Regions from separate parts of the Yersinia intermedia genome, predicted to be linked through region 2. Evidence: predicted binding sites of a transcription regulator. Region 2 holds the regulator's gene; each other region holds the start of a gene.

Region 1 (10,807 bases), 700 kb from region 2:
CAGGTGCTGGCAGAATATCGCAATCGCAATATTGTGGCCGTGGCCGATAGCCTGACCAGCCAGTTGCTGACTGCGATTAAACCACTGACGGAACAGGCTGGGTTGTCCCGCTTGCATGTCACTGCGCTGATTTCAGCCTCCGCTCACGGCAAGGCTGCTGTGGACGATCTGGCCGGTCAAAGCGCCAAGCTGTTAAATGGCATTCCTGCTGAGCCAAGTATCTTCGCCAAGCAACTGGCATTTAACGTATTACCGCTGCTGGCTGATGAAGAGGGCAGTGTGCGTGAAGAACGCCGTTTGGTTGATCAGGTGCGTAAAGTATTACAAGACGAGGGTCTGCCTATCTCGGTGAGTTGCATTCAATCACCGGTATTTTACGGTCAGGCACAAGTGGTTCATCTGGAAGCTTTGCGCCCGATCTCCGCAGATGAGGCGCGCGGCGAACTGGAAAATTGTGAAGATATCCAATTATCTGAAGAGGATGATTATCCAACACAGGTTAGCGATGCCTCGGGCAGTGAGGTGCTGAGTATTGGTTGTGTGCGTAACGACTACGGCATTCCTGAAGTGTTGCAGTTCTGGTCAGTGGCCGACAACATCCGTTTTGGTGGCGCATTGATGGCGATTGAAACGGCGGAGCGCCTGTTGCAGGAGCAACTATACTGATGTCCGAACTTGAGTTGGCTCAGCAACAAGACGTCGTGGCTGAAACGGCCAGTATAAAAATTGCGCTGGGTATTGAATATAACGGCAGCCGCTATTTTGGTTGGCAACGCCAGTTAGAGGTTGCCAGTGTGCAGGCTTGCCTGGAGGCCGCTTTATCGAAAGTAGCCAATGAACCCATCGGTGTATTTTGTGCTGGGCGCACTGATGCTGGCGTACATGCCACCGGGCAGGTGGTGCATTTTGTCACCACGGCGGTGCGTAAAGATGCCGCCTGGACTATGGGGGTTAATAGTCATTTACCTTCAGATATCGCCGTGCGTTGGATAAAAACAGTGGATGATGATTTTCATGCCCGTTTCAGCGCAACCGCCCGCCGTTATCGCTATATTATTTTTAACCATCGCTATCGCCCGGCGGTTTTGGCGCAAGGGGTAACCCATTGCTACCTGCCGCTGGATGCGGAAAAAATGGAACACGCTGCGCAATGTTTACTCGGCGAGAATGATTTTACCTCATTTCGCGCGATACAGTGCCAGTCTCGTACGCCATGGCGAAATGTAAAACATGTCAAAGTTACCCGACATGCCGCGTATATCGTGGTAGATATCAAGGCCAACGCTTTTGTCCATCATATGGTGCGTAATATTGTTGGTAGCCTGATTGAGATTGGGTGTGGTAATCAGGATGTCAACTGGATGGCCGAGTTGCTGGCACTGAAAGACCGATCACGTGCTGCGGCAACGGCGAAAGCCGAGGGGTTGTATTTAGTCTCTGTTGATTATCCTGAACGCTTTGCTCTACCAATGGCGCCAATGGGGCCACTCTTTTTGGCAGATGACTGATTTCTCTACATTGATGAGTGAGCTCGCCTCGGGCTAAGGAATACCTAAGGAAGTTCAGTTAACCTCACTCAATCAAAGCATAGGTATGTTTACCACTCGAGAGTATTTATGGAATTTATACGTTTCGTTATTGATTTTATTTTGCATATTGATGTTCATCTGGCGGAGCTGGTAGCGCAGTATGGGATTTGGGTTTACGCCATTTTATTCCTGATCTTATTCTGTGAAACCGGTCTGGTGGTGACGCCGCTCCTGCCGGGGGATTCTTTGTTGTTTGTGGCCGGGGCGCTGGCATCATTACCTTCCAATGATATTAACGTACACGTTATGGTGGCATTGATGGTTACCGCCGCTATTTTGGGCGATGCCGTTAACTACACCATTGGTCGGGTGTTCGGCGAGAAACTATTCAGTAACCCAGATTCAAAAATTTTCCGCCGCAGTTATCTGGAAAAAACCCATCAGTTCTACGAAAAGCATGGCGGTAAAGCGATTGTTTTGGCACGTTTTGTCCCGATTATCCGCACTTTCGCGCCGTTCGTCGCCGGAATGGGGAAAATGTCTTATCGCCACTTTGCGGCTTATAACGTGATTGGGGCGTTGGTATGGGTGCTGTTATTCACCTATGCTGGTTATCTGTTTGGTAACGTACCTATCGTGCAGAACAATCTGAAATTGCTAATTGTTGCCATTATTGTGGTGTCAATTTTGCCGGGTGTATTTGAGGTTTGGCGGCATCGGCGCGCGCAATCACGCCAAAAAAATCAGTAAAAACGTTACCTAAGCCGTGGGTTCGACCAGTTTTTTATCTACACTGTCGAGCCAATATGGTTTAATGAGTAACATTTATGGTCTGTTCCTGCGGACAACCCGAGTTCCAGTGCCTTAGCCACGTTGTCATGGCGTGTATCTCAGGCATTTTTTATTGGGATGTTTTCAGGGAGATGGTTAAAGCATGAACAGCGGACTGGCAACAGCCAGGTTCAAACAGAAAGGTCATCGATGAGCTGGATTGAACGAATTCTTAACAAAAGCAATATTACACAAACCCGTAAAGCGAGTATTCCTGAAGGGGTGTGGACTAAATGTGACAGTTGCGGTCAGGTGCTTTACCGTGCCGAGTTAGAGCGTAATCTGGAAGTTTGTCCTAAGTGTGATCACCACATGCGTATGACAGCCCGTTCACGGTTACATATGCTACTGGATGCAGGCAGTGAAGTTGAATTGGGTAGCGAACTGGAGCCGAAGGATATCCTGAAATTTAAGGATTCCAAGAAGTATAAAGATCGCATTTCTGCTGCACAAAAAGACACGGGTGAGAAAGATGCCTTGGTTGCCATGAAAGGAACCTTGCAGGGCATGCCTATTGTTGCCGCTTCATTTGAATTTGCCTTTATGGGTGGGTCAATGGCGTCAGTGGTAGGTGCTCGTTTTGTGCGTGCGGTTGAGCAGGCGCTGGAAGATAATTGCCCGTTGGTGTGCTTCTCTTCCAGTGGTGGTGCTCGTATGCAGGAAGCATTGATGTCACTGATGCAGATGGCAAAAACCAGTGCTGCTTTGGCTAAAATGCAAGAGCGTGGCTTGCCGTACATTTCTGTGCTGACAGACCCTACCATGGGTGGCGTCTCCGCCAGTCTGGCAATGTTGGGTGATATCAATATCGCAGAACCTAAAGCCTTGATCGGTTTTGCTGGTCCACGGGTTATTGAGCAAACTGTTCGGGAAAAACTGCCGCCGGGCTTCCAGCGCAGTGAGTTCTTGATTGAAAAAGGCGCTATCGACATGATCGTTCGTCGCCCGGTGATGCGCCAGACAATTGCCAGTATCTTGTCTAAATTAACGCATCAGCCACAACCTAGTGTGATTGAGAGCAAAGCCGATACTGCACAGGCGGATAATCAGGCCGAAGCCTGATTACTCACGCGGGCATCACCCTGATAAGGTGATGCCCGGTTGTTGTGCATGGTCGCAACTTAAGCTTTATAGCTTTAAAAAAGAAAATATTTACCCAAAATAATTCGAGTTGCAGGAAGGCGGCAATTGAGTGACAACTTGGTTGTAAACCATGTTGAACATCGCTGCTTGCAGCGGCCTCGCAGAGGCGAGGCCCATGGATGGGCCGAGCAACGAAAGCAGTCAATGCACATGCAGCTTGAAGTCTGATGGGTATAAAGGCCAGTGACGGGACTCATGAAAAACCATCAAATCCCCAAAGCCACGTCGCCTTTGGCCGCGTGGCTTTACTATCTTGAACGTTTGCACTCTCAACCAATCGAGTTGGGTCTGGAACGTGTTAAACAGGTTGCTGAGCGTTTGGATCTGCTTAAACCTGCCCCAAAAGTCTTTACCGTTGCTGGTACCAATGGCAAAGGCACCACCTGTTGTACCCTGGAATCAATCTTACTTGCGGCGGGTCTGCGGGTCGGGGTTTACAGCTCACCTCACCTTTTGCGCTATACCGAGCGAGTTCGTATTCAGGGGCAGGAATTGTCTGAGGCTGAACACAGCCACTCTTTTGCTCAAATTGAAGCCGGGCGCGCGGGTATCTCCCTGACTTACTTCGAATTTGGCACCTTATCAGCGCTGCAATTATTTAAGCAGGCTAAGCTTGATGTAGTGATTCTGGAAGTGGGGTTGGGTGGGCGTTTGGATGCGACCAATATAGTCGATTCTGATGTTGCGGCTATTACCAGTATTGCCATAGACCATACTGACTGGTTGGGCTTCGATCGAGAAAGCATTGGCCGCGAGAAAGCCGGTGTTTTCCGTGCGGGGAAACCTGCCGTGGTTGGCGAACCTGATATGCCGCAGTCGATTGCCGATGTTGCTGCGCAATTGGGGTCACAACTGTATCGCCGTGATGACGCATGGTGGTTCAGCCAACAGGCACCATTTGATCAACAAAGAAATAGCTGGGATTGGCAGTGTGGTAACCATCAGTGGGCCAATTTGCCTTTACCAAACGTACCTTTGGCAAATGCGGCGACAGCTTTGGCCGTATTGCACTATTCCGGCCTGCCTTTAAGCGATGAGGTTATTCGCCAGGGCTTGTTGGCTGCCAGTTTGCCGGGGCGTTTTCAGGTTGTCAGTGAGCAGCCGCTGCTGATTTTGGATGTAGCCCATAACCCGCATGCAGCACGTTATCTCACTGACAGGCTGGCTCGATTACCGAAACACGGTAAAGTACGGGCAGTGGTCGGCATGCTATCAGATAAAGATATTGGCGGGACGCTGGCCTGTTTATCTGAACAAGTTGATGAATGGTATTGTGCGCCGCTTGAAGGGCCGCGTGGGGCGACTGCGGAGCAATTAGCCGAGCATCTGGTGCTATCACGCCAGTTTAGCGATGTAGAAACGGCCTGGCGTCAGGCGATGCAGGATGCGGAACCACAGGATGTGGTTATTGTCTGTGGTTCTTTCCATACTGTCGCTCATGTGATGGCTGTATTGGATTTATGACAGCTTGAATTTGTGACAACTTGAGTTTATCAAGGCATTGAATTGGGGAGTGCGAGTGGCAAGTAAGTTCCAGAACCGTTTAGTCGGGACCATAATTCTGGTGGCGTTAGGCGTGATTGTACTGCCGGGGCTACTGGATGGTAAAAAGAAGCATTATGAGGATGAGTTTGCGGCTATCCCATTAGTGCCAAAACCAGGCGATAGTCAGGAGATCGATGCGGTTGCTCCGGTCAGTCAACCTCTGCCTATCGCTCCACCAGAAGGTGCGGCGCAAGCCGTGGATGTCCCTAAAGATGATTCCGCCTCTCAGGCTGCTAATGATGCCGGTAACCTTTCGTCTGAACCGACTATCGTGGCACCGCCAGTGATACCAAGTAAGCCGGTTGAGGTGAAACCTGTTGAGAAGAAACCGGTTGAGGTCAAACCGGTACCGGTAGAGAAGAAACCGCAGGAAGTGAAACCTAAACCTGAGGTTCAAGCTGAGGTTAAGCCGGACGTTCAGCCACAAGTCAAACCGACCACAGAAGAAAAAGCACCGGTAGGGCAGGCTTATGTCGTCCAACTGGGCGCGTTGAAAAACGCCGCTAAAGTGAATGAAATCGTGGCGACGCTGCGCTTGTCAGGTCATCGGGCGTTTACGGTGCCTGCAACGCCAGTTCAGGGCCAGATAACCCGCGTGTATGTCGGGCCAGATGCGTCAAAACAAAAATTGCAATCTGCGCTGCCGGAGCTTAATTCATTAAGTGGTCTGAATGGGCAAGTTAAGCCCTACGGCACGGCGCGTTAAGGTTTATGCCGAGCGTTAAGATATCAGTGTGTATGGGGTTTTTGAGCTAAGTTTGTGCGGCGATTGTTGTTTTTAAAATCGCCGCACTTTAATTTGTCGTGGGTAAGAATTCCCCTACGCAAACGTTTTCTTTTTCTGTTAGAATTCGCCGCGAACAGGATGCAGCGGCGATTTCGTCATTGGAATAGCCATGGTCTGGATTGATTACGTCATTATAGGGATTATCGGATTTTCTGCGTTAGTCAGCTTAATCCGGGGTTTTGTCCGTGAAGCATTGTCACTTGTAACATGGGGGTGTGCGTTTTTTGTTGCCAGCCATTTTTACACTTACCTTGCTGTCTACTTCACGCGTTTTGAAGATGAAGTAGTTCGCAACGGAATTGCCATCGGCATTTTGTTCATCGCGACATTGATCGTCGGGGCTATTGTTAACTATGTGATTAGTTCGTTGGTTGAACGTACTGGGTTATCAGGAACTGACCGGGTGCTGGGTGTCTGTTTTGGCGCGCTGCGAGGTGTTCTGATAGTCTCTGCCATGTTGTTCTTTCTGGATACGTTTACTGGCTTTTCACAGAGTGTTGACTGGAAACAGTCACAATTGATCCCGCAGTTCAGTTATATAATCAGGTGGTTCTTTGACTACCTGCAGAGCACGTCGAGTTTCTTACCGAATCAATTACCGATTCGGAGCGGCTTATGAGGAAAAGACAACATGTGCGGTATTGTCGGTATCGCCGGTTTTGCACCGGTAAACCAGTCGATTTATGATGCGCTGACGGTGCTTCAGCACCGAGGCCAGGATGCTGCGGGCATCGTTACCATTGATGCCCATAATGGGTTCCGGCTGCGTAAAGCAAACGGCTTGGTGAAGGATGTATTTGAAACCCGGCATATGCTGCGCTTACAGGGGAATATGGGTATTGGCCATGTTCGTTACCCGACGGCTGGCAGTTCTAGTGCTTCCGAGGCTCAGCCTTTCTACGTTAACTCACCGTTTGGCATCACTCTGGCTCATAACGGTAATCTGACTAACGCTCACCAACTGAGAAAGGAATTATTCGAAGTTTCTCGCCGTCATGTGAACACCACTTCTGACTCAGAAATTCTGCTGAATATTTTTGCCAGTGAATTAGACCGTTTTCAACATTATCCGTTGGAGTCAGACAATATTTTTGCCGCTGTTGCTGCAACGCATCAGTTGATCCGTGGGGCATATGCTTGCGTCGCGATGATTATCGGCCATGGTATGGTTGCGTTCCGTGACCCTAACGGCATTCGTCCGTTGGTTATGGGTAAGCGCGCTTTGGCTGACGGCCGCAATGAATATATGGTCGCTTCTGAAAGTGTGGCACTGGATACTCTTGGTTTTGAATTCCTGCGTGATGTTGCACCAGGCGAGGCCGTGTATATCACGGAAAAAGGCCAGTTGTTCACCCGCCAGTGTGCTGAAAATCCGAAATATAATCCGTGCTTGTTTGAGTATGTTTATTTTGCTCGCCCAGACTCCTTTATGGATAAAATTTCTGTTTACAGTGCGCGCGTGCGCATGGGGCAGAAGTTGGGTGCCAAAATTGCCAAACAGTGGGAAGACCTGGATATTGACGTTGTCATTCCTATCCCGGAAACCTCTTGCGATATCGCGCTGGAAATCGCCCGTATTCTGGATAAACCGTACCGTCAGGGGTTTGTGAAAAACCGTTATGTTGGCCGTACCTTTATCATGCCTGGTCAACAGGAACGTCGTAAATCAGTGCGCCGTAAACTCAATGCCAACCGCGCAGAGTTCCGTGATAAGAACGTCTTATTAGTAGATGACTCTATCGTGCGTGGCACAACGTCGGAACAAATTGTCGAGATGGCGCGTGAGGCTGGGGCGAAGAAGGTCTATTTCGCCTCTGCTGCACCGGAAATTCGTTTCCCGAATGTGTATGGCATTGATATGCCAAGTGCGAACGAATTGATTGCCCATGGTCGTGAAGTGGATGAAATCCGCCAGTTGATTGGTGCCGATGCACTGATTTTCCAGGATCTTAGCGATCTTATCGAGGCAGTACGCGAAGATAACCCAGACATCATCCAGTTTGAGTGCTCGGTCTTTAACGGCGTTTACGTGACTAAAGATGTCGATCAAAGCTATCTGGAATATCTTGAGTCGTTACGTAACGATGATGCGCAGGCATTACGTAATCATAACGAAGCCGAGAATCTGGAGATGCATAACGAAGGGTAATACCTGTCATCTTTCACGTTGCAGATGTGTTGGCCTCGGCCAATTCACGCTGCATCTTGAAATTTATTCGGTATATTCAGTAATCGGCAGCGTATGAATCAAAAAGGTGCAACCAGCGTTCCGGCGCGGTGCACCTTTTTTGTTATCTACCCGAGGGCCTTGAGAATTGTGGCAAAACGGGGCCAATAACTTGCTAATCCGCACTTGATACGGCAAAGTCTGGCGATATTTCTTTATGTTATGCTCATTCTATAAGGCATAACGTCAGCGCGAGGCGGTACCCCATGAAACGACTTATTATCGGCATTAGCGGTGCCAGCGGTGCCATTTATGGTGTACGGCTATTACAGGTGCTACAACATGTCGAGGGCGTGGAAACCCATCTTATTCTCAGTAATGCGGCGCGCCAAACGCTGGCGTTGGAAACTGAGCTCAGCGTGAAGGATGTGCAGGCACTGGCCGATGTTGTACATGACTCACGTGACATTGCTGCTTGTATCTCATCTGGGTCATTCAAAACCTGTGGCATGGTCATTTTGCCTTGTTCAATCAAAACGTTATCTGGCATTGTCCATAGCTATACCGACGGTTTGCTGACCCGCGCTGCTGATGTGATCTTAAAAGAGCGCCGCCCCTTGGTGTTGGGTGTGCGCGAAACCCCGTTGCATTTAGGGCATTTACGCCTGATGGTACAAGCCGCTGAGCTGGGCGCGATCATTATGCCGCCGATGCCTGCGTTTTATCATCGACCACAAACCATTCAAGATATTATTGATCAGACCGTTAATCGGGTTATCGATCAATTTGATATCGAACTACCTGAAGACCTGTTTACGCGTTGGCAAGGTAGTAATTAACATTTTTCCCTTAATTGATACATTTGTGCAACATCGCACTGAAATGGGGCGGATAATGCACCACAATGATCCTGTTTGAGAAGGTGTGTCAGGGGATGCGTTCCGTATTCGATTTTTGCGTACAACTTGATGCTGGTATTTAGCGGTGATCGTGCTAATTAAGCAGTAGTGAAATTAGCTTTATCGCCAGATGATTACTGGCACGATTACTGCAAATTGGTTTATGAACGCTCTGGGTTGTACGGAAAACTAACGCACTTTATGGCATCGAAAATCAATTTGAGGGTTATGTATGAATAAGAAGATCTTGGTTCTTCCGCTAGTATTAGCATTGGCTGCTGCCAGCAGTGCTTTTGCTGCCATTCCTAAAGATGTCAAAATTGGTACTGATCCAACTTATGCTCCTTTTGAGTCCAAAAATGCCAGTGGTGAATTGGTAGGTTTTGATATCGATATAGCAAAAGAGTTATGTAAACGTATCGATACCAAATGTACTTTTGTTGAAAGTGACTTCGATGCATTAATCCCATCGCTCAAAGCTAAAAAAATCGATGCCATTATCTCCTCACTCTCCATTACTGAAAAACGCCAAAAAGAGATTGCTTTCACCGACAAGCTCTACGCGGCCAATGCCCGTTTAATTGCCACCAAAGGCAGTAAAATCGAGCCTACATTAGTGGCCTTGAAAGGCAAACGTGTTGGGGTGTTGCAAGGCTCTACTCAGGAAGCATTTGCCAATGCTGAGTGGCAGCCAAAAGGTATTGATGTAGTTGCTTATCAAAATCAGGATCTGATTTATGCTGACTTGGCCTCGGGGCGCATTGATGCGGCTTTCCAGGATGAAGTTGCAGGCAGTGAAGGTTTCCTGAAACAAGAGGCGGGTAAAGGTTATGCTTTCGCCGGTCCATCAGTAAAAAATGATCAATTCTTTGGCGTAGGTACCGGTATGGGCTTGCGTAAAGATGATGCAGAACTGAAAGCGGCGCTGGATAAAGCCTTTGCAGAAATGCGCAAAGATGGCACTTACGACAAGCTGGCGAAGAAATATTTCGATTTTGATGTTTACGGCGGTTAATCACCTTTGCCGTTAAGGCCCCAGCCAAAAATGGTTGGGGCCTCTACATGCAATTAAACATAGCAATTAACCAGACTCCTTACTCAGTAAAACAGGATAACCCAGATGCTGGATGGATATTCGAAACTGATATTTGAAGGTGCGCTGGTGACGCTGGAGTTGGCACTGTGTTCAGTGCTGCTGTCAGTGATTATCGGCTTGATTGGTGCCGGTGGAAAGTTATCATCGAATCGGCTGTTATCTGGCTTTTTTGAATGTTACACCACACTAATCCGTGGTGTACCCGATTTAGTCTTAATGCTGCTTATCTTCTACGGTTTGCAGATAACCCTAAATAGCATTACTGAATCAATTGGTTTTGAGCAAATCAATATTGATCCTCTCTCCGCTGGGATAATTACCCTTGGCTTTATCTATGGTGCTTACTTCACTGAAACCTTCCGGGGTGCCTATATGGCGGTACCCAGCGGCCAGATTGAGGCGGCGACGGCATTTGGTTTCACCCCTAGCCAAATTTTCCGCAGAATCATGTTTCCTGCCATGATGCGCTATGCACTGCCCGGTATCGGCAATAACTGGCAAGTCATTCTAAAGGCAACGGCATTGGTCTCTATTTTGGGGTTAAATGATGTGGTTAAGGCCACACAGTTGGCAGGCAAGGGGACTTATCAGCCATTTTTCTTCGCTTTAGTGGCCGGCGTGGTCTATCTGGTCTTCACCACGGTATCGAATGGCGTATTACTGTGGCTAGAACGGCGCTATTCCCATGGGGTGAAGAGGGCTGAGCTATGATAGAGATCCTGCAACAATATTGGCAAGCACTGCTCTGGAGTGATGGTTATCGCTTCACCGGGATGGCTGTCACCTTATGGTTACTTATTTCCTCAGTCG
Region 2 (10,807 bases):
ACGCTGTTTGTGCTGCTGTTTACCCAGCTATTTTTAAATTTGGCGCATGCGTCACCGCAGGCTCACGTCTCGGCTGAGCAGAAGAAAGGACAGGTCAGCCAGGCCAGCCCGGATGATCGTAAAAAGCGTAAAGCCGATAAAAGCAGCAAAAAAGTAAAAGTCGCCAACACTAAAACCACCTCGGGCAAAGTGACAACGGCTAAAACAGCGGCCAGCAACGATAAAAAGAAAATTGCTGCCAACGCCACTAAAACGATGAAGAAAAAAGCACAAGAAGTCAGTAAAACCACGACAAAAAAAACCAATATTAAAACCGCAGCCAATAAAAAAGTGACCACAGTTAAAAAAACAGAAAAAGTCGCTTACGGCCGGCACAGAAATAAAACCCAAGGCAAAGCCGCTAGCGAATTAGTCGCTAATAGTAAAATTAAGCTCAGTCCGGCACATAAAAAACGCTATCAACATGCCAAGCAGACCGCGATGAGCAAACTAATGAAACAAGTTGGTAAACCTTATCGCTGGGGTGGCACCTCTCCTAATACCGGTTTTGATTGCAGCGGGCTTATCTATTACGCCTATAAAGACGTGATCAGAATAAAGATGCCACGCACGGCTAACGAGATGTATCACCTGCGTGACGCCGCCCCCGTAAAACGTGCTGAGTTGGAAAGCGGTGATTTAGTATTCTTCAATATTGCTAACCGTGGTGTCGCCGATCATGTGGGCGTCTATTTGGGTAATGGCAAGTTTATTCAGTCCCCGCGTACCGGCGAAGAAATTCGTATCAGCATGCTGGACAATGACTATTGGCAAGATCATTACGTTGGCGCACGCCGCGTGGTCACACCAAAAACCATCCGCTAAGACTTCAGTTTGCGCCCGGTAGCACCACCGGGTGCCTATAGCACAATAAGCCCCTTCACGTGTTAAACCCGTTGTATGACTTTCACGCTATCGCTCATCAAACAGTGAGGTTATCTCTGTCATTCCTGATGAAAGTTGTTAAGATTAATACCCACAACAAAAATACAACAATTAAGCTTTAACCGCTCTTCGCCACATAGCTGCCAACGGCAATTGATGTGATTTGAGGAGCAAACACCCTGAGCAACCCCGAAAGGAGAGAGCTATGTCTTTTGAATTACCGGCATTACCTTATGCGCAAAATGCGCTAGAACCCCACATTTCAGCTGAAACACTGGAATACCATTACGGTAAGCATCACAACACCTATGTGGTTAACCTCAATAATCTGATTAAAGGCACGGAGTTTGCGGGTAAGACGTTGGAAGAGATTGTAAAAACCTCTAATGGTGGGGTATTTAACAATGCGGCCCAAGTCTGGAACCACACCTTCTACTGGCATTGCCTGTCACCTAATGGTGGTGGCGAACCTACGGGTAAGGTTGCCGATGCTATTAATCAGTCATTTGGTTCTTTTGCTGAATTTAAAGCACAGTTTACTGATGCGGCAGTAAAAAACTTTGGCGCTGGCTGGACCTGGCTGGTTAAAAAAGCAGATGGCACGCTGGCGATTGTCAGTACATCTAATGCAGCAACACCACTGACCACCACTGATAAACCGGTGTTAACTGTCGATGTGTGGGAACATGCTTACTACATTGATTACCGCAATGCGCGACCAAAATACCTGGAGAACTTCTGGGCACTGGTTAACTGGTCTTTCGTTGAGAAAAATTTAGCCTGATACGGCGACAACAGACCGGCGCATTACTCGTAACAATAATTAAGGGCGGGTTTACCCGCCCTACTTATCACTTCACACCGGCAAGCGGCTCAATTAATTCATTACTGCCACGAAGCTAAAGACAATAATCATCGCCAGCGCACCAACAGTCGTAATCAGCGACATTTTCAGATTGGTATCCATAAAAACTCCTTAGCCGGTTAGTTTGTAGTAAGATAAAGGCACATAGTTAGTGTGTTAAATTATTTTCCCACAGTTCAGAAAAAAAATCTTGTGCTCATTACGCACTTTATAACTTTGATTACCCCTTTCACTTTTCCTCCAGATCAGACAAAATTCGCAGTTCATAACTGCATACCGACTAATAACGTCCAATAAATACTTTCAGACAACCCGCTGATTCAACTTCCCAGCCTAATATCGTGTTTGTGTCTGAGTGGTTTTCGAGTATTGCAGGCAAACGATTAACATAATACTTACCCTACTGTAACCGGTAAGCTTAGGAGTCATTCTTTTTATGGCAACGATTAAAGATGTGGCCAAACACGCGGGTGTGTCCACCACCACCGTTTCGCACGTTATCAACAAAACTCGTTTCGTCGCCGAAAACACGAAGGCTGCCGTGTGGGCTGCCATTAAAGAACTGCATTATTCGCCCAGCGCTGTGGCTCGCAGTTTGAAAGTCAATCACACCAAATCAATTGGTTTGCTGGCAACATCCAGTGAAGCACCTTATTTTGCTGAAGTGATTGAAGCCGTCGAAAACAGTTGTTACAGCAAGGGTTACACCCTGATTTTATGTAATTCTCATAATAATCTGGACAAACAAAAAGCCTATCTGGCGATGTTGGCGCAAAAACGTGTCGATGGGCTGCTGGTGATGTGTTCAGAATATCCTGAACAACTGCTAGGGATGTTAGAGGATTATCGTAATATCCCAATGGTCGTTATGGATTGGGGTACGGCTCGTGGCGATTTTACTGACTCTATTATTGATAACGCCTTTGAAGGTGGCTATTTAGCGGGCCGTTACCTGATTGAGCGCGGTCACCGTGACATTGGTGCTATCCCTGGTCAGTTAGCCCGTAATACCGGTGGTGGTCGCCATCAGGGCTTCCTGAAAGCGTTGGAAGAGGCCAATATCACACTGCGTGATGAATGGGTGGTGCAAGGGGATTTCGAGCCTGAATCCGGGTATAAAGCAATGCATCAAATTCTGACACAAAAGCATCGCCCAACAGCGGTATTCTGTGGCGGCGATATTATGGCCATGGGTGCAATATGTGCTGCTGATGAGTTGGGCCTACGGGTACCACAAGATATTTCGGTGATCGGCTATGATAATGTGCGTAATGCTCGCTATTTCTCGCCAGCACTGACCACGATTCACCAGCCAAAAGAGCGTTTGGGTGAAACCGCCTTTGCCATGTTACTTGATCGTATTGTCAGCAAACGTGAAGATCCGCAGACCATTGAGGTACATCCTAAACTGGTTGAGCGCCGCTCCGTTGCCGATGGCCCGTTCCGCGACTACCGCCGTTAATGCTCTTTCGCCGGTAGCATGCAACGCTACCGGTGCTAAGTTCGCGCAATCACCTCTTGCTCATTGAATGATAATTCACCGTCATCTTTCAGCCACTCAGCATTCAGCGTGACACTGTCACCCAAATACTCGAGTAGCCAGGCCAATGCGGGCGAGTGGTTGTTCTGCTGCCACGCCAAACAACATGGGCTATCGGGCAGCGGTTCTACCAACGTCAATGCCGCTAACTTCCCTTGTTCAATCAACGGCGACACCATGTGCGCTGGTACCATTCCAATGCATAACCCCGCACACAGGCAGTCGATTCCCGTTGCCCAGTCTGGAGCCACCAATCGCTGCTGGTTAGCTAAAGTCCAGGTGTCACGCTTAGGTAGGTTGCGGGCGGTATCCTCCAGACAGAGTGAGGGATAAGGCCGTAACTGATTATCACTAAGTGGCCCAGTTAACCGGGCTAAAGGGTGATCGATGCTCACCACACAATGCCAACTTAAAAAACCCATATCGCGAAAAACAAATCGCCCACCGACGGGGATCGCGCGGGTAGCACCTATGGCCATTTCCGCCTGCCCCTCCACCAGCGCATCCCACACACCGTTGAAGACTTCATAGCGTACCCGCAGCTCAATATCAGGAAAATGTCGATAAAAATCCAACACTAAGCGGCGACTACGCTGTGGCTTAACAATTTTATCTATCACTATATTTAACTGCCCACGCCAACCATTCGCCACTTGTTGGCATTGGCGGCGTGTGTTATTCATTTTTTTGATAACATCGCGAGCATCTTTAATAAAAACCACACCCGCTTCGGTTAATTCCACATCGCGATGACGCCGTTCAAACAGCGGGACGGCCAGCCACTCTTCCAACTGACGCACCGTGTAACTAATCGCAGACGGCACGCGGTGCAATTCTTGCGCAGCAGCACTGAAACTCCCGGTACGGGCTACTGCGTCCACCACATCCAGTGAATATTCAGACCACATTGTTTTTCACCTTTTCCATCACAAATTTGCTATCAAAATTTTTAACAGCATGGCGCAAATATTAGCGTTTCACAACCGAATTTCTCATCGATAGAATGCCCACCGCAATTAATTTTCAGTAACAGAAGTTTTGCCTGCAAAAATTATAATTTAGCCAACGTCATTGGCGCGGCAACTAGCACCTCTGCGGTTCCAAGGACGAAGGATATAAAGAGAAATAAAGAATGAAAACGTCGTCTGGTTTTATGTTCTATCTGGCCGGTCTGAGTATGTTGGGTTATCTGGCCACCGACATGTATCTGCCCGCTTTTGGCGCAATGCAACAAGAGCTACAAGCATCTGCCGGCGCTATCAGCGCCAGTTTAAGTATCTTCCTCGCGGGGTTCGCAATCGCTCAGCTTATCTGGGGACCTGTATCGGATAAGTTAGGCCGCAAACCGGTTCTGCTAGCTGGTTTGGGATTATTTGCCCTCGGCTGTCTGGGGGTTTTGTGGGTTGAAAATGCGACACAATTACTCATCCTGCGCTTCATTCAGGCAGTGGGGGTGTGTTCTGCTGCCGTGAGTTGGCAGGCGTTAGTGGTAGATCGGTATCGCGACGGCAAGGCCAATCGGGTGTTCGCTACCATTATGCCGTTAGTGGCGCTCTCTCCTGCATTAGCCCCGCTGCTGGGAGCCTGGTTATTAAACCACTTCAGTTGGCGTGCAATTTTTGTCGTATTACTGGCCGTTACACTGCTGCTGCTGATCCCGACGGCACGATTGAGCGAACGCAAAAAAACTGCTCAGGATAATGCGACACGAATTAGCACCAAAATCAGTTTCTGGCAGTTGCTTAAGTCGGCAACATTCAGTGGCAACGTGATGATGTTTGCTGCCTGTAGTGCCGGTTTCTTTGCCTGGTTAACCGGTTCACCTTTTATTCTCGGTGATATGGGTTATAGCCCGAATGTCATCGGATTAAGTTATGTCCCCCAGACCCTGGCCTTCCTGTTAGGCGGGTTTGGTTGCCGCAGTGCTCTTGCCCGGATCAAGGGCAACACCTTGCTGCCGTGGCTGTTGGCAGGCTATGCGGTCAGCATGATTGCACTTTATCTGATAGCAACGTTAACCACGCCGACCCTACTGACCTTACTTATTCCATTCTGCATAATGGCGCTGGTTAATGGTGCCTGCTACCCTATTATCGTAGCGAATGCATTAATGCCCTTTCCAGCGAACACAGGTAAAGCAGCCGCGCTGCAAAATACCCTTCAGCTTGGGTTGTGTTTTGTTGCCAGTATGGTGGTCTCGGCCTATATCAGCCAGCCATTGCTGGCAACAGTGACCGTGATGCTATCAACAGTGGTTCTGGCATTTTTAGGTTATGGCATTCATTGCTACGCATTGCGAAAAGAAAAAAATCATACTAATCCGGTAACCAAAGTCATCGGCATTACAGCAAAGCCGCAAGCGGATGAGACGTGATGTGCTTAGATAAGTAAGTAATTCGGGCGATAAACCGGTCGCAAACCGATTTGAAGGCGGCTTGTGGCGGCCTCAACGAGGCGAGGCCCAAGGATGAGCCGAATAACAAGCGCCGCTAACACAGCGGTAGCGCCATAGGTGAAGTGAATTAATTCCCAATGGAAATAGTCACTAAGGAACACGCGAGCCGGGGACGATTTATTATTGAGAAAGCGCCCCGGCAAGCCTATACTCGATTTAACCAGATACAATACCATTAAAAAAAAGCATTAACTTAAGTACCTTCTGGGCGCGTGGATTGCGTCACATTTACTCTTAAGGATGAGTTGCCCTAAACCAATTTTTATTAGGGTTTCTTCTTAATCTTCCTCTGTCCGTTACGGATATTAGACACCAAGGTCACGACAACCTTATTGGTATGAATCTGCATGTATCGCGGGTCATAAGTCAGAAGAAAGTGATGGAGAAGCTATGAGTTCATCCTGTATAGAAGACCAGAGTATTCAAGAAACCCCGTGGTTTCGCATTATACAAGAAATGCTGAACCGGGCTGATATTGAAATTAATGGCCCTCGCCCTTTCGACATTAGAGTTAATAACCCTGATTTTTTTAAGCGGGTATTGCAAGAAGGATCTTTGGCATTAGGTGAGAGTTACATGGACGGTTGGTGGGAATGTGACCGCTTGGATATCTTTTTCCAACGGGTTCTCAGAGCTGGACTGGAGCATCAACTTCCACACCATTTCAAAGATACTTTACGTATTGCTGCCGCGCGCATTATTAATTTGCAATCGAAGAAAAGAGCCTGGATTGTCGGTAAAGAACATTACGATTTGGGTAATGATCTGTTTAGCCTAATGCTTGATTCAAATATGCAATACTCTTGCGCTTACTGGAAAGATGCCACGACCCTTGAGCAAGCGCAGGAAAATAAACTGCGGATGATCTGCGAAAAGCTGCAATTGGCTCCGGGCATGACGTTACTAGACATCGGTTGTGGTTGGGGGGGCCTCGCCGCTTATGCCGCCAGGCATTACGGGGTTGCCGTTTCCGGTGTTACCATTTCGGCTGAGCAACAAAAACTGGCACAAAAACGCGGTGAAGGTTTGGACGTCACTATTTTGTTGCAAGACTACCGTGATCTGAACGAACAATTCGATCGGATTGTTTCTGTCGGTATGTTCGAGCATGTCGGGCCAAAGAACTATCACACCTATTTTGATGTCGTAAACCGCAATTTGAAGCCAGATGGCCTGTTCTTACTGCACACCATCGGCGCTAATCGTACCGATCTGAGTATTGATCCGTGGATTAATAAATATATCTTCCCCAATGGCTGCCTGCCGTCAGTAAAACATATTGCTAACGCCAGTGAGCCTTATTTTATCATGGAAGATTGGCATAATTTTGGCGCTGATTATGATCGCACCCTGATGGCGTGGTATGAACGTTTTCAAGCCGCGTGGCCAAGCCTGGCGGAGAATTACTCGTCACGATTTGAGCGGATGTTTAGTTATTATCTCAATGCCTGTGCGGGGGCATTCCGCGCCAGAGATATCCAACTGTGGCAAGTGTTATTCAGCCCGAACGGAGTGGATGGTGGGATTCGCGTACCGCGTTAAAAGTGAAAATAGGACAGGTATATTGACTCCCCTGTCCTATTCTTAATCACTTTATCTCGGTTAAGACCACGTTTATCCGTGAGTGACCTTATCAACTACCGGCGTAGCATGTACCATCTCCCGCTGCGCCAATACCCGCTCGACTGTGTCCACTACCGCCTGAGTTTGTGGATCTATTTCGATATTTACCCGATGCCCCAAACGCTTTTTACCTAATGTGGTACGCGACAGTGTTTCGGGTATCAGATGCACACAGAAACGGTTCCCGACGACCTCACCAATGGTTAGGCTGATACCATCAATGCCAATAAAGCCTTTGTGTAATACATATTTCATTAAATCAAAGCTGGGCATACGAAACCAGATCTGACGATTATTTTCTGATGTGTATATTTTGACAATTTCAGCAGTACAAATAATATGGCCAGACATGAGATGCCCACCAATTTCATCGCTGAATTTAGCCGCACGTTCCAAATTAACGGTATCACCAACCTTGATATCGCCCAAATTGGTAATGCGCAGTGTTTCCTTCATTAGATCAAAGCTAACCCGATTACCCTCAACGGCGGTGACTGTCAGACAGCAACCATTGTGAGCAACAGAAGCACCTAAGGCTAATTCAGGCAGCATCTCCGTTGGCATTTCTACTACATGTGTACGGAAATTTGATTTTTCCTCGATGGCAACCACCGGCGCGGTGCCTTGAACAATACCGGTAAACATACGCCATGCCTCTTATCAGTTATCTATAAAAAGAAAGATTCTCTGCCTTGATTTTGCCTCAGAAGATAAGGAAAACCAAACCACTTAGACTAAAAAAACAGATAAGCGGTATTTAGCTGATAATTAGCGACAAAGATTGCTTAAGCGCGATGAGCAGGTACAATCCTTTATAGTTTTTCCGCTATTTTATTTATCGCCCATTGCGCGATAAACAGTCGTTATTGAAATCATAACTAGGTTATACCCAAGTTACTTCGAGATACAGCTAGGCGGCAACCGCGTGAACCTCCAGGAGCTTAGATAACTAAGTGACGGGAGTGAGCAAGGGCAGCCAACACCCCTGTATATTGAAGGGCGACGGGTAGAGAAAGGTGCATACGTGCAGAAGTACATCGTCGAAGCGCGTAGCTTATTGGCTCTCGCTATTCCCGTCGTCATCGCGCAATTGTCTCAAACTGCCATGGGTGTAGTTGACACTATTATGGCGGGTTCTGTCAGTGCAACGGATATGGCCGCAGTAGCGGTGGGGACGTCTATCTGGTTACCGGCTATTTTATTTGGCCATGGTTTGTTGTTGGCACTTACCCCAACAGTTGCACAGCTCAACGGTTCCGGGCGGCGCAATCAGATTGCCCATCAAGTCAGGCAAGGTTTTTGGCTGGCTTTATGCGTTTCCCTGCTAATTATGTTTGTTCTATATAATAGCGACCACGTTATTAAGCAAATGCATAATATTGACCCAGTGCTAGCAGATAAAGCCGTTGGTTTCCTGCATGCCATTATGTGGGGTGCACCGGGCTATCTGTTCTTCCAGGTACTGCGTAATCAATGCGAGGGATTATCCAAAACCAAACCGGGGATGGTTATCGGCTTTATTGGTTTGCTCGTTAATATTCCGGTTAACTATATTTTCATCTACGGTAAATTCGGTGCTCCGGCATTAGGTGGCGTAGGTTGCGGGGTGGCTACAGGCACGGTCTATTGGGTGATGTTCCTGATGATGCGCTGGTATGTCACGCGTGCGCGTTCACAACAGGATATCAAACTGGAAAAAGGGTTCGCTGCACCAGACTGGCAAGTAATGAAACGCCTGGGTGGCCTTGGTCTGCCAGTCGCTTTGGCGCTGTTTTTTGAAGTAACGTTGTTCGCGGTTGTCGCCTTACTGGTTTCCCCTTTGGGCATTGTCGCTGTAGCCGGGCACCAAATTGCGCTCAACTTTAGTTCACTAATGTTTATGTTGCCTATGTCGCTAAGTGTCGCGGCCACCATTCGTGTTGGCTTCCGTCTTGGTCAAGGCTCGGTTGACCAAGCGAGGGTCGCCGCCTATACCAGTATTGCCGTGGGTTTAATGCTGGCTTGTGTTACTGCGGTATTCACCGTTATTTTCCGCGAGCATATTGCTTTGCTGTACAACAAAACACCGGCAGTAGTGATGATGGCCTCCCACTTGATGTTGCTGGCCGCTATTTACCAGCTCTCTGATGCGATTCAAGTAATCGGTAGCGGTGTGTTACGGGGTTATAAAGATACACGTTCGATCTTCTTTATTACCTTTACTGCCTATTGGATACTGGGGCTACCCAGTGGTTACTTGCTGGGGCTAACCGATTATATCGTGCCCGCCATGGGGCCAAGTGGGTTCTGGATTGGGTTCGTTATTGGCTTAACCTCTGCGGCGATTTTAATGGCGCTACGCATCCGCTGGTTACAAAAACAGCCTGCGACATTTATCTTGGGCAAAGCCGCACATTAGTACTGGCAATCTCTGGCGTGACCGGCAGAAATCATATTAGCAAGTCACGCCAGCGTAAAAACACCAAGGTGGAGAAAAAAACAGCGCAATGGGCAAAAGCGCAGCAATTACGTGAGTTTGCGGTGAATATTGTGTTTTTCTCCTTGCCAGCAGACGGGCAGCTCGTTAATATTCGTCCCCGCTGTCAGCATTGATGGTGAGTAATAAAAAAGATGCGTCCGTAGCTCAGTTGGTTAGAGCACCACCTTGACATGGTGGGGGTCGATGGTTCGAGTCCATTCGGACGCACCAAATTTATTACACCGATGTAGTGGTTAAAGACGTTGTGAGTTCAGTAGCCAAAGTAGTAAGAGTTGCAATCGGTCGTCCTGTAACTTCAAGTAAGTAGGGTAATGTGCGTCCGTAGCTCAGTTGGTTAGAGCACCACCTTGACATGGTGGGGGTCGATGGTTCGAGTCCATTCGGACGCACCACTCTGGTCACAGATTTATCATCTTTAGATGCGTTCTTAGCTCAGTTGGTTAGAGCACCACCTTGACATGGTGGGGGTCGATGGTTCGAGTCCATTAGAACGCACCACTCCGCTTCACTCTGTGTTTTCTTAATCTTCCCAATACTTGTTTACGCCCCCCTATTCCAGCTAATTCTCTGCAAGAGATGACCCCAATAATACAATAGAGCTCAACGAATCCTTCGATGTCTTCTGCTTGTTTATCAGCCCTGGATTGGCTAAAAATGTTAAAAATCACACCAGTTGCGCAACAAACTAAGAAATATTCGCAATACTTGCGCGACTAATTCCCCCTTTTTATAAAAAACGGCAATGAGTTTCTGTTTTCTATTTCATTTCCCGTTACTTACCGCTTATAATACGAACCGTCGTTTCAGTTGAATGGTTTCAGCATCTTGATCTGCCGATACGCTAAAAAAATACAACTCACATTTACGCCATCGTATACCGATCATGCGTTTAGCCTCGTGCTAAAGTTTTCCGCTCAACTT
Region 3 (10,807 bases), 1.0 Mb from region 2:
GATCTCTGCACCCATGGAAATTGCCTCATTAGGGCATTCCGGCTCGCACATGTCGCAATTAATACATTTACGAGTGATCAACAGGGCCATGCTTTCTTTTACCTTAGGTCGGGTATTCTCAACTGCGGGGGATTATACCCCTCTGGTATCCTTAGACCAGTTTTTTTACCAGTGCCGCACTGTGCTTAATATGATCCTGAGCGCTTTCCAAGTCTTGCTGGATCATCGCCATAAATAATAGATCAGTTAGAGCATATTGCGCGGTACTTGAGGAGATCGCTGCACTGCGAATCGCTGGCTCTTCCGAAATGGTATATAAGCAATGGTCGGCACGTTGCTGCAAACTGTTAGGGGAGAAGCTGGTCAGTGCCAGCACTTTGGCACCAGAACGCTGTGCCTCTTCAGCCGCCAGATTTATCTCGCGGCGTTCACCGCTAAATGAGATAGCCAGCAGTAAATCCCGCGCATCCAATGCTTGTACTGCGGCCAATTGTGCATGCATATCGGTTTCCGAGACCGCCATAATACCGATTTTCAGTAGCTTATAAGCCAGATCTTTTGCTACCAGCCCGGATGCTCCAATACCGGTCAGAATAATTCTTCGCGCCGACAATAACATCTCTAATGCTTGCGTAAGTCGTTGTTCACTGTTGATATCCAGAGTTGCCCGTAGTGCTGCGGCTTTCTCGCTCAGGAGTTTTTCCCCGACGATCTTCAAACTGTCAGTGCTCAAGATTTGATTATGCAGTGTTACAGCCTGTGCTGGGGCCGCGACAATTTCACTCAGGGCCAGTTTTAGCGCCGGGAAGCCTTTGTAGCCTAATTTTTGGGCAAATTTAACTACCGCAGATTGGCTGACACCGGTTTGCTGCGCCAACTTTTGCGAACTAAGATGGCGTGCCTGCTCAGGATTGGTTAGCAGGAAATCGGCTAACTTACGGTCATTTTGTGCCAGCGTCGGATAAAGCTGACGGATGCGAAGAAGACTACTCATAAATCAGTTCCTGAATGCGGGAAAAATAATACCCGGAAATACTCAAGATAAACGGCAAGTGATGGAGCATAGCACCCTTTTTTGTGTTCATTAGATGAATAGCGCAAGAAAATAGTCGCTTAAATGAATATAATATTCATTTGTAAATTAAATGTTATGAATTAAAAATTCAATGAAGGACATATCATGAATTTGGGTACATTGATTTCAGAAAGTCGTAATCCGGCTACGATGGAGTTGGATAAGTTTTCTACGCTCGAGATGTTGACCTGCTTTAATGATGAAGATCGCAAAGTGCCGGAGGCCATTCGTTTGGTCTTACCGGCTATCGTTCAAGCGGTAGATTTAGCCGCAGAGTCCTTAAAGCAAGGTGGGCGGCTAATTTATCTGGGGGCCGGTACCAGCGGGAGGCTCGGCGTGTTGGATGCTTCCGAATGTCCACCGACCTTTGGCGTACCTCATGGCAGGGTGATCGGCTTAATTGCCGGAGGCCCAGGCGCTTTACTTAAGGCGGTGGAAGGTGCTGAGGATGATATCGCGCTCGGTGTACGGGATCTGCAAGATTTAAAGCTGACAGCCACTGATATGGTGGTCGGGTTGGCAGCGTCTGGTCGCACGCCTTATGTCATCGGTGCGCTACGTTATGCCCGCCAGCTTGGGTGCCCAACGGCGGCCATTTCTTGTAACCCAGACTCTCCCATCGCGCAGGAAGCTCAGGTTGCGATTTCACCGGTAGTCGGGCCAGAAGCCCTCACTGGCTCTACGCGTATGAAGTCGGGTACTGCACAAAAGTTGGTGCTGAATATGTTATCCACTGGGGCGATGGTGAAACTGGGTAAGGTTTATCAAAATCTGATGGTCGATGTGAAAGCGACCAACGTGAAGCTGATCGATCGCGCTTGCCGCATTGTGGTTGAAGCCACCGGTGCCAGCCGTGTAGAGGCTGAAAATGCCTTATCACAAACGGAGTTTGAGGTAAAACCGGCCATTTTGATGATTCTGAAAGGCGTGAGTGCCGAGCAGGCTCGTCAGGACCTACAGCAGCATAACGGCTATTTGCGTGCTGCATTGTAAGACTCACACTCAGGGAGCCAGCATCAGTTGATTGTTGGCCCTGGTGCCACAGGCAAAGTGATGTTGTATTTAGCTACGATGGTTGTCACCATACTCGTAAGCTTTATATTTACCTGGTTTATGGGATTCAATGACCCTGAGGAGTAACGTTTGAGCGCAGAGCAGGCTACATCAACCTTTAAGCATGCTGGCAATAAGTGCGAGGGGACGGCTGAGGCACCATCAACAAGTGCCAAACGCATTGTCTTCTTTGATCTGGATGGCACGTTGCATCAACAGGACATGTTCGGCAGTTTTTTGCGTTTTCTGTTGCGACATTTGCCGCTAAATCTGTTGCTGGTGGTCCCATTATTGCCGGTGATTGGGCTGGGATTGCTGGCGGGAGGCCGTTGCGCTCGTTGGCCTATGAGCCTGTTACTGTGGGCGATAACCTTCGGTCGGCGCGAAGCGCATTTGAACGATCTGGAATTACGTTTTGTGAATGATTTTCGCCAGAAAGTGACGGAATTTCCCGTGGTCGTGATGCGTTTGCGCCAATATTTGGAGAGTCATGACGTACAGGTATGGTTGATAACCGGCTCGCCGCAACGGCTGGTGGAACAGGTTTATCATGATTCTACATTTATTCACCGTTTGCGGCTGGTCGGTAGCCGCATGGCGCGGCGTCATGGCGGTTGGGTGCTACCTTTACGCTGTTTGGGGCCAGAGAAAGTGGTGCAACTGGAACAGCGTTTGGGATCACCGCTGAAACTTTATAGCGGATACTCGGACAGCAAGCAGGATAACCCGCTATTGTATTTTTGCGAGCATCGCTGGCGGGTCAGTAAAAGCGGCGAATTACAGCAATTAGAATAAACGTCCATTGAAGTCATTCGCCATGTTAAGCGGTTTGGATTTTAGTGGGTGACGTCATTGTCATGGTGGCCAAGCCGCCATATGCGCTCGGCATGTCGGCCCAATAACCACAAGCTGATGCCGAGCAGCAGGAAGAAAATAGTTTTCGGCATCGCATCCCAGAAGAACTCAAAGAAACGGGTATATAAGTTGATGGCTAGAAACGTTAGGCCAAACCCGCGTAACATAGCATCATCGCGCTTTAGTCCTAGCCAAATAGCCACACTGGCAGCAATAGCAAACAGTAGGCTCCAATGCAGCAACTCGATCTGGCGCACCTGGTACCAATAGTCCAGGTCACCGTAATTGCCAAAAATAGACAATAACCACAGGGCAATAAACAGATAAAGCAGCCCCATCGCCTGTGACACCCTATCTAGCCTGCGTTGTGCCAACTGTGGTTGTAATGTCAGTGCCGCTGCACAAAGTAGCAGGCCAAACGCAATAAAGCGTATCGGGTAGCTCATTCCCAGCCAGTAAGCTCCCCAACCGGACAGATAACCGGTTTCCGCCCCAAACGCATTACCCAGTGACAGCAAGGCAAATAGCCATACCAACGGCGCACGGCCAAACCAGCCCACGACACCGTAGATGACGGTACCCAAAAGCAGTAATACTGAAATGCGCCCACTACCGTTATCCAGCCACACGCCGAGTTGGCCGATGGCGGCTGCGGTAAATATTACGCCGAGAAAGAGTACGGCCTCATTACTGTAGATCTTACTGGCGTCTCGCCGGCGGCGGTTAAAGCCCCAACCGTAAAAAGCGGCGGCCAATATCGCAGTGACCACCACCCGTACCGGGGGATCGAAGCGGAAAAACTGGCTTATCCAGTTGAGCAGGAAAGTATCAGCCATCAGGCTGCCAATGGCGATAACCAGCGAAGCCAGTGCGGCAAGAAAGGCGTAACCGGCTAATCTGCGCCAGTCAAAAGGTTGAATATCGATATTCTGTAACAGACGTTGATGCTCGCCCTCAGGGATAACGCCTTCACTGGCCCATCCACTCAGGGTTTTACGCACCACAGCGGCATTTTTCTTACTGAGTTTCATGTGTTTGCCTTCTCATATTTCTATCCTGCCGGAACATTAACCGATCATTATGGACTGAGCTACTTTATATTGGAGATAGCGGGTATAGCGGTTGTCGCTGGCTGTGTATAATGCACGCCGCCAAAGTACCAGAGAGGTTTATGTGTCTGCTGATAAAAGTTTGTCTTCTGAATTTGATTCGCCTGCTGAATACAGTGATGAGTACTGGATGCAGCGGGCGTTGACGCTGGCTCTGCGGGCGCAGAATGAGGGGGAAGTCCCGGTAGGTGCGGTGTTGGTGCTGGGTAATCAGGTTATTGGTGAAGGGTGGAATAAATCTATTCGCGATAACGACCCTACCGCTCATGCAGAAATCATGGCGCTACGGCAAGGCGGGCAGGTGGTGCAGAATTATCGCCTGCTGGAAGCCACGCTATATGTGACGCTGGAGCCATGCGTAATGTGTGCCGGAGCCATGATACACAGCCGGATCCGTCGCTTGGTCTATGGGGCTAATGATTTAAAAACCGGTGCTGCCGGTTCGCTGGTGGATATCTTGCACCATCCGGGGATGAATCATCAAATAGAGGTCAGTGCCGGGGTACTGGCAGAGACGTGTTCCCACCAATTAAGTGCTTTTTTCCGCCTACGGCGTGAGCAGCAAAAGGCGTTGAAACTCGCGCAGCAAGCCTCTACCCGTCAGCCATGACTCGGCCCATCCGTGGGCCTCTCCCTCTACGGAGCCACTGCTGGCAGCATCTTAGTTATTGATTGACCAGCCTGGGCCGACAACGGGATAAGCTTTACCCAGTTCTGCTTCGATAGCGGCATGTTGGGCTGCTTTTTTCTCTCTTTCCTGCAAATATCCCACCAGACTGACCTGATAACGACGGATGTTTTCGACATAGTTATAAGCCTCATGACCACGGGCGTAACCATAGGTGGTGCTTGGGTAGTAGCGTTTTTGACTCAACATGGGTAAACGCATTTTTACATCAACCCAACTGTCTGGATTACCATTCTGATTTTTAGTCAGGCGACGAGCATCCAGCATGTGGCCATAACCTAGATTATAGGCAGCCAGCGCAAACCAGATACGCTCATCTTCTGGAATGGTCTCCGGCACTTTTTGCATTAACCGCTGCAAGTAAATGGAACCGCCTTTAATGCTTTCCTCAGGATCAACCCGGTCTTTAACCCCTAAACCATCTGCTGTGGCGCGGGTTAGCATCATCAAACCGCGCACGCCAGTGGGCGAGGTGGCTTGCGGGTTCCAATGGGATTCTTGATAAGCAATTGCTGCCAGCAGTTTCCAGTCAATTTCCCCGGCATGTTTTTCAAACAAGGATTGGAAAGCGGGCAACACACTGTCGATGGCTGAGAGGAATGTTTTGGTATCGACATAATCAAAGCTACCGACATGGCCGAGATATTTTTCTTCCAGCCGTGCCAGACTGCCGTCTTCAACCATCTGGCTGTAGAAATCGAGCATTGCGGCATACAGGCTGTCATCATCCCCCTTTTGGAAATACCAAGTGACTGGCTCTTCATCTGTGACATCAAAAGCAACCGCCAATTGCGGGTGGATGCGTTGCAGTAGGGCGATTGTCACCGAATCACCCAAGGTATAGTCAAGTTTGCCGTCCGCGACCTGTTCCAGTAACTCTTTGCCAGAACGATCAATGGATGATCCCCAGTTAAGATCGGGATATTTGCTCTGCTTAAGTTGTTTGAGGGTGGTCATATGGGCTGAACCAGAGGCGACAATCAACTGACCCTTCAGATCACTGAATGATTTTGGCCGTGGTTTACCCAGTCGATATACTAATTGTTGCGAGACTGAATAATAGGCAGGGCCGGTACGCGCCCGATTAAGACGCTCACGGTTATAAATTAGCCCGGCAGCCAGCATGTCTGCATCATCGCTATCAAGTGCATCAAACAAGTCATCAATATTATGATGCGGGGTAATGACTAGCTTAACCCCCAGATAGTCGGCAAAACGTTTGGCTAGCTCGTAGTCAAGACCGGAAGGGCCATCCTTTCCGGTGAAGTAGATAAGTGGTGAGCTAATCGTGCTAACACGTAGCTCGCCACGGGCTTTTATACGGTCTAGTTGTCCTTCTTGACTACTGCGCCAGGGAATATTGGGCCACAGCGCGAGGGCCAGAAGTAAGGCAACTACACCGATAACAAAGTAATTTAATTTTATGCGCGTCAAATAGTTATCTCTCGGCAGCGCTCTTTATGTGTGTGTTGTGAAGTAAGAATCGACATGGTTAAATCCCCAGTGGAGTGGCATTTTGCGCAACAAATCGTCAGTGTGCAACTTTATTGCGAGCTTATTTATCTGCTATTCATCTTCTAGAGATAACGACAATTTCTGACGCAATTATTAATAATAGCTACGCAAACGGTTTCGTCGGAGGTTTAGATTCACTATAATGGCGCGCGTTTTCCCCTGTTTTGCGCCAATAAATGCTGCGCCCAATGAAGTGCTGTTCCAGTCGCTTCGAAGAGAGAGAAACTTAGATTATGGAAATACTGCGTGGTTCGCCCGCTTTGTCGGCTTTTCGCATTACCAAACTGCTGTCCCGTTGCCTGGATGCTCACCTTTTAGTGAGTGATATCTACGCCGAATATGTTCACTTTGCCGATGTTAGCGCCCCGTTAAGTGCTGATGAACACGCCAGACTTCAACGGCTGCTTAAGTATGGACCCTCTCTCCCTGAACACGCACCGGAAGGGCGTTTGTTACTGGTTACGCCAAGGCCGGGGACCATTTCTCCGTGGTCTTCCAAAGCGACGGATATCGCGCACAACTGTGCGTTGCCACAGGTTCTGCGTCTGGAACGTGGTCTGGCCTTCTATATTCAAGGCCCAGAGCTGAATGAAAGCCAATGGCAACAATTGTCGGCGCTGCTGCATGACCGCATGATGGAAACGGTATTCACCGATTTGCAGCAAGCAGAGCAGTTATTCTCTCATCATCAACCCGCGCCAGTACAACGGGTGGATATCTTGGCGCAGGGCCGCAGTGCACTGGAGCAGGCCAATATTAAGTTGGGTCTGGCTCTTGCTCCTGATGAAATTGACTACTTGCTGGCTGCCTTTACCGGCCTGGGGCGCAACCCGACGGATATTGAGTTGTATATGTTTGCTCAGGCAAACTCTGAGCATTGCCGCCATAAAATCTTTAATGCAGATTGGATAATCGACGGTGTTTCTCAGCCTAAAACACTGTTTAAAATGATCAAAAATACCTTTGAACACACACCGGATTACGTGTTGTCAGCCTATAAAGACAATGCGGCGGTGATGGAAGGTTCTCAGGTCGGGCGCTTCTTTGCTGCACCTGATAATGGCGTTTATGGTTACCATCAGGAAGCTGCGCATATCCTGATGAAAGTAGAAACTCATAACCATCCGACGGCAATTTCACCTTGGCCGGGTGCCGCTACGGGATCAGGTGGCGAAATCCGTGATGAAGGTGCTACCGGGCGTGGCGCTAAACCTAAAGCCGGTTTGGTGGGGTTCTCTGTTTCTAACCTGCGTATTCCCGGATTTGAACAGCCGTGGGAAGAGAATTTTGGTAAGCCGGATCGCATTGTGACCGCACTGGATATCATGACCGAAGGCCCACTGGGCGGCGCGGCCTTTAACAACGAATTTGGTCGCCCGGCGCTGCTGGGCTACTTCCGTACTTATGAAGAGCGCGTCAATAGTCATAACGGCACTGAGTTACGTGGTTACCACAAGCCGATCATGTTGGCCGGTGGGATCGGTAATATTCGGGCCGACCATGTACAAAAAGGCGAGATAACAGTCGGTGCCAAGCTGGTGGTGCTCGGCGGCCCGTCAATGAATATCGGTCTGGGTGGCGGCGCGGCCTCTTCCATGGCCTCTGGCCAGTCAGATGCGGATCTGGATTTTGCTTCAGTACAACGTGATAACCCGGAAATGGAACGCCGCTGTCAGGAAGTGATTGACCGCTGCTGGCAGTTAGGTGATCACAATCCGATTTTATTTATTCATGACGTCGGTGCGGGTGGGCTGTCTAATGCCATGCCAGAACTGGTCAGCGACGGTGGTCGTGGTGGCCGTTTTGAACTGCGTGACATTCTTAATGATGAGCCGGGCATGAGCCCGCTGGAAGTGTGGTGTAACGAGTCTCAGGAACGTTATGTTCTGGCCGTTGCCCCTGCGCAGATGGCTCAGTTTGATGAAATTTGCCGTCGTGAACGTGCGCCCTATGCCGTCATTGGTGAAGCCACGGAAGAAAAACATCTGACACTGAATGACCGCCACTTCGATAATCAGCCAATTGACATGCCTTTGGATGTCTTGCTGGGTAAAACGCCGAAGATGCTGCGCGATGTCACCCGCCTTCAGGCGCAGGGTGATGCAGTGCAACGTGCTGAGATAAGCATCGCTGATGCGGTCAAACGGGTGATGCATTTACCGGCAGTGGCAGAGAAAACCTTCTTGATTACCATTGGTGACCGTAGTGTGACCGGTATGGTGACGCGTGATCAAATGGTTGGCCCGTGGCAGATTCCGGTGGCTGATTGTGCGGTCACCAGTGCCAGTCTGGACAGCTACTATGGTGAGGCGATGTCATTGGGCGAACGTGCGCCAGTGGCATTGCTGGACTTTGCCGCCTCGGCCCGTTTGGCGGTAGGTGAAGCACTGACCAATATCGCAGCCACTCAGATTGGCGAGCTAAAACGCATTAAACTGTCAGCTAACTGGATGTCAGCAGCCGGTCATCCGGGTGAAGATGCCGGTTTGTATGACGCGGTGCGTGCGGTGGGCGAAGAGCTATGCCCTGCGCTGGAGATTACTATCCCGGTGGGCAAAGACTCTATGTCGATGAAAACCCGCTGGCAGGAAGGTGATGAGCAGCGCGAAATGACGTCGCCGCTCTCTCTGGTCATTACTGCCTTCGCCCGTGTTGAGGATGTTCGCCATACAGTGACACCACAGTTACGCACCGATAGAGGCGATAACGCGCTGTTACTGATTGATTTAGGTGCAGGCCACAATGCGCTGGGTGCAACCGCACTGACGCAAGTCTACCGTCAGTTAGGTGATAAACCTGCTGATGTGCGCGATGTACAGCAACTGGCGGGCTTCTTTAACGCGATGCAGTGCTTAGTAGCCTCTCAGGCTTTATTGGCCTACCACGATCGCTCTGACGGCGGCTTGCTGGTGACACTGGCTGAGATGGCCTTTGCCGGTCACTGTGGGGTGCAAGTTGATATTCACACCTTGGGTGATGACGCGCTGGCGGCACTGTTTAATGAAGAACTGGGTGCGGTGATTCAGGTTCGTGCTGAACAACGTGCCGCAGTGGAAAAAGTGCTGGCAGATCACGGTCTGGCAAACTGTGTTCACTATCTGGGCCGTGCTGTTGAAGGTGATAGTTTCGATATTCTCAGTGGTACTGAGGTGGTATACCGCGAGAAACGCAGTACTCTGCGCTTGTGGTGGGCAGAAACCACCTGGCAAATGCAGCGCCTGCGCGATAACCCTGATTGTGCTGATCAAGAGCATCAGGCTAAACAGGTTGAAACTGATCCGGGCTTGAATGTCCAACTGACCTTTGATCCCGCAAAAGATATCGCTGCACCCTATATCATCAAGCAGGTTCGGCCAAAAGTGGCCGTATTGCGTGAGCAGGGTGTTAACTCCCACGTAGAAATGGCTGCCGCCTTCCATCGTGCCGGGTTTGATGCAATCGATGTACATATGAGTGACCTGCTGGCCGGCCGAACTGATTTGCAATCATTCCAGACCTTAGTGGCCTGTGGTGGTTTCTCTTACGGTGATGTGCTGGGTGCGGGTGAAGGTTGGGCGAAATCTATTCTGTTTAACAACCGGGTTCGTGATGAGTTTGAAGCCTTCTTCCATCGCCCAGAAACATTGGCATTGGGGGTCTGCAACGGTTGTCAGATGATGTCTAATCTGCGTGAACTTATTCCAGGGGCTGAACATTGGCCACGCTTTGTCCGCAACCTGTCTGATCGCTTTGAAGCGCGTTTCAGTTTGGTTGAAGTGGCCAATAGCCCATCGCTGTTTATGCAAGATATGGCCGGATCTCGCCTGCCTATTGCGGTTTCACACGGTGAAGGGCGGGTTGAAGTGCGTGATGCGGCACATCTGGCGCTGCTTGAGCAGAACAATCTGGTGGCTTTGCGCTTTGTGAATAATCTGGGGGAAGTGACTGAGGTTTATCCGGCTAACCCGAATGGCTCAGCTCACGGGATTACTGCGGTGACTAGCGCCAATGGGCGGGCAACAGTAATGATGCCGCACCCAGAGCGGGTCTTCCGCACGGTCAGTAACTCATGGCATCCAGAAGAGTGGGGCGAAGATAGCCCATGGATGCGTATGTTCCGTAATGCGCGTAAGCAATTGGGTTAAGTGAATCAGCCTTGATTGTGATAACAGGGGCATCAGTTGATGCCCCTTTTTTACGCATGCTGATAAGGGCTTAAGATATATTCATTTATCTTTAATAACTTGAGTCATACCCCGAGGTCTGATTCGCTAATGTCATATGAAAGGTTTTGCTAGAAATCTGGTGGTCGGTTGCCAATCCTGTAACAACTAATCGATAGTTCCCAGGCGGCAAATTCACTAAAAACAAGGTCATATTCTTAGAGCGATTATCGATAAGTGTCGCAGTCTGTGTTTTCTCATCATCATATTGATCATAGAGATAGGTCGTAATTAGCAGGTGTTCAAGCGTTGTTACCGTCATCGGTATCTCACCCGAACTGTTTTCGAGCCAATAATGTGTTTGCACGCC

What was found. The regulator PurR, encoded in region 2, represses purine synthesis genes. The targets are predictions, from matches to a motif close to CANGCAAACGTTTGCNTG.
Region 1: a site for PurR is predicted at 5,870-5,887, ahead of cvpA (colicin V production protein). Genes of this name have one in related genera too.
Region 3: a site for PurR is predicted at 6,400-6,417, ahead of purL (phosphoribosylformylglycinamidine synthase). Genes of this name have one in related genera too.

Annotation. Positions count from the first base shown of each region.
Region 1 covers NZ_LR134116.1:1,502,477-1,513,283, forward strand. Annotated here, with positions in the region: gene EL015_RS07005 (aspartate-semialdehyde dehydrogenase) at 1-666, shown strand, start outside; gene truA (tRNA pseudouridine(38-40) synthase TruA) at 666-1,508, shown strand; gene EL015_RS07015 (DedA family protein) at 1,617-2,279, shown strand; gene accD (acetyl-CoA carboxylase, carboxyltransferase subunit beta) at 2,511-3,422, shown strand; gene folC (bifunctional tetrahydrofolate synthase/dihydrofolate synthase) at 3,699-4,967, shown strand; gene dedD (cell division protein DedD) at 5,023-5,754, shown strand; gene cvpA (colicin V production protein) at 5,945-6,454, shown strand; gene purF (amidophosphoribosyltransferase) at 6,467-7,984, shown strand; gene EL015_RS07045 (UbiX family flavin prenyltransferase) at 8,269-8,841, shown strand; gene hisJ (histidine ABC transporter substrate-binding protein HisJ) at 9,134-9,916, shown strand; gene EL015_RS07055 (histidine ABC transporter permease HisQ) at 10,022-10,708, shown strand; gene EL015_RS07060 (ABC transporter permease) at 10,705-10,807, shown strand, end outside.
Region 2 covers NZ_LR134116.1:2,205,968-2,216,774, reverse strand. Annotated here, with positions in the region: gene EL015_RS10110 (C40 family peptidase) at 1-864, shown strand, start outside; gene sodB (superoxide dismutase [Fe]) at 1,130-1,708, shown strand; gene cydH (cytochrome bd-I oxidase subunit CydH) at 1,802-1,891, opposite strand; gene purR (HTH-type transcriptional repressor PurR) at 2,226-3,251, shown strand; gene punR (DNA-binding transcriptional activator PunR) at 3,287-4,237, opposite strand; gene punC (purine nucleoside transporter PunC) at 4,462-5,703, shown strand; gene cfa (cyclopropane fatty acyl phospholipid synthase) at 6,175-7,326, shown strand; gene EL015_RS10075 (riboflavin synthase) at 7,399-8,052, opposite strand; gene EL015_RS10070 (MATE family efflux transporter) at 8,432-9,805, shown strand; gene EL015_RS21705 (hypothetical protein) at 9,823-9,999, shown strand; tRNA gene EL015_RS10065 (tRNA-Val) at 10,020-10,096, shown strand; tRNA gene EL015_RS10060 (tRNA-Val) at 10,202-10,278, shown strand; tRNA gene EL015_RS10055 (tRNA-Val) at 10,308-10,384, shown strand.
Region 3 covers NZ_LR134116.1:1,175,779-1,186,585, forward strand. Annotated here, with positions in the region: gene EL015_RS05545 (YfhL family 4Fe-4S dicluster ferredoxin) at 1-90, opposite strand, end outside; gene EL015_RS05550 (MurR/RpiR family transcriptional regulator) at 152-994, opposite strand; gene murQ (N-acetylmuramic acid 6-phosphate etherase) at 1,181-2,068, shown strand; partial or broken gene EL015_RS21890 (PTS transporter subunit EIIC) at 2,117-2,215, shown strand; gene yfhb (phosphatidylglycerophosphatase C) at 2,219-2,923, shown strand; gene EL015_RS05570 (hypothetical protein) at 2,965-4,014, opposite strand; gene tadA (tRNA adenosine(34) deaminase TadA) at 4,118-4,702, shown strand; gene mltF (membrane-bound lytic murein transglycosylase MltF) at 4,754-6,214, opposite strand; gene purL (phosphoribosylformylglycinamidine synthase) at 6,529-10,419, shown strand; gene EL015_RS05590 (hypothetical protein) at 10,511-10,807, opposite strand, start outside.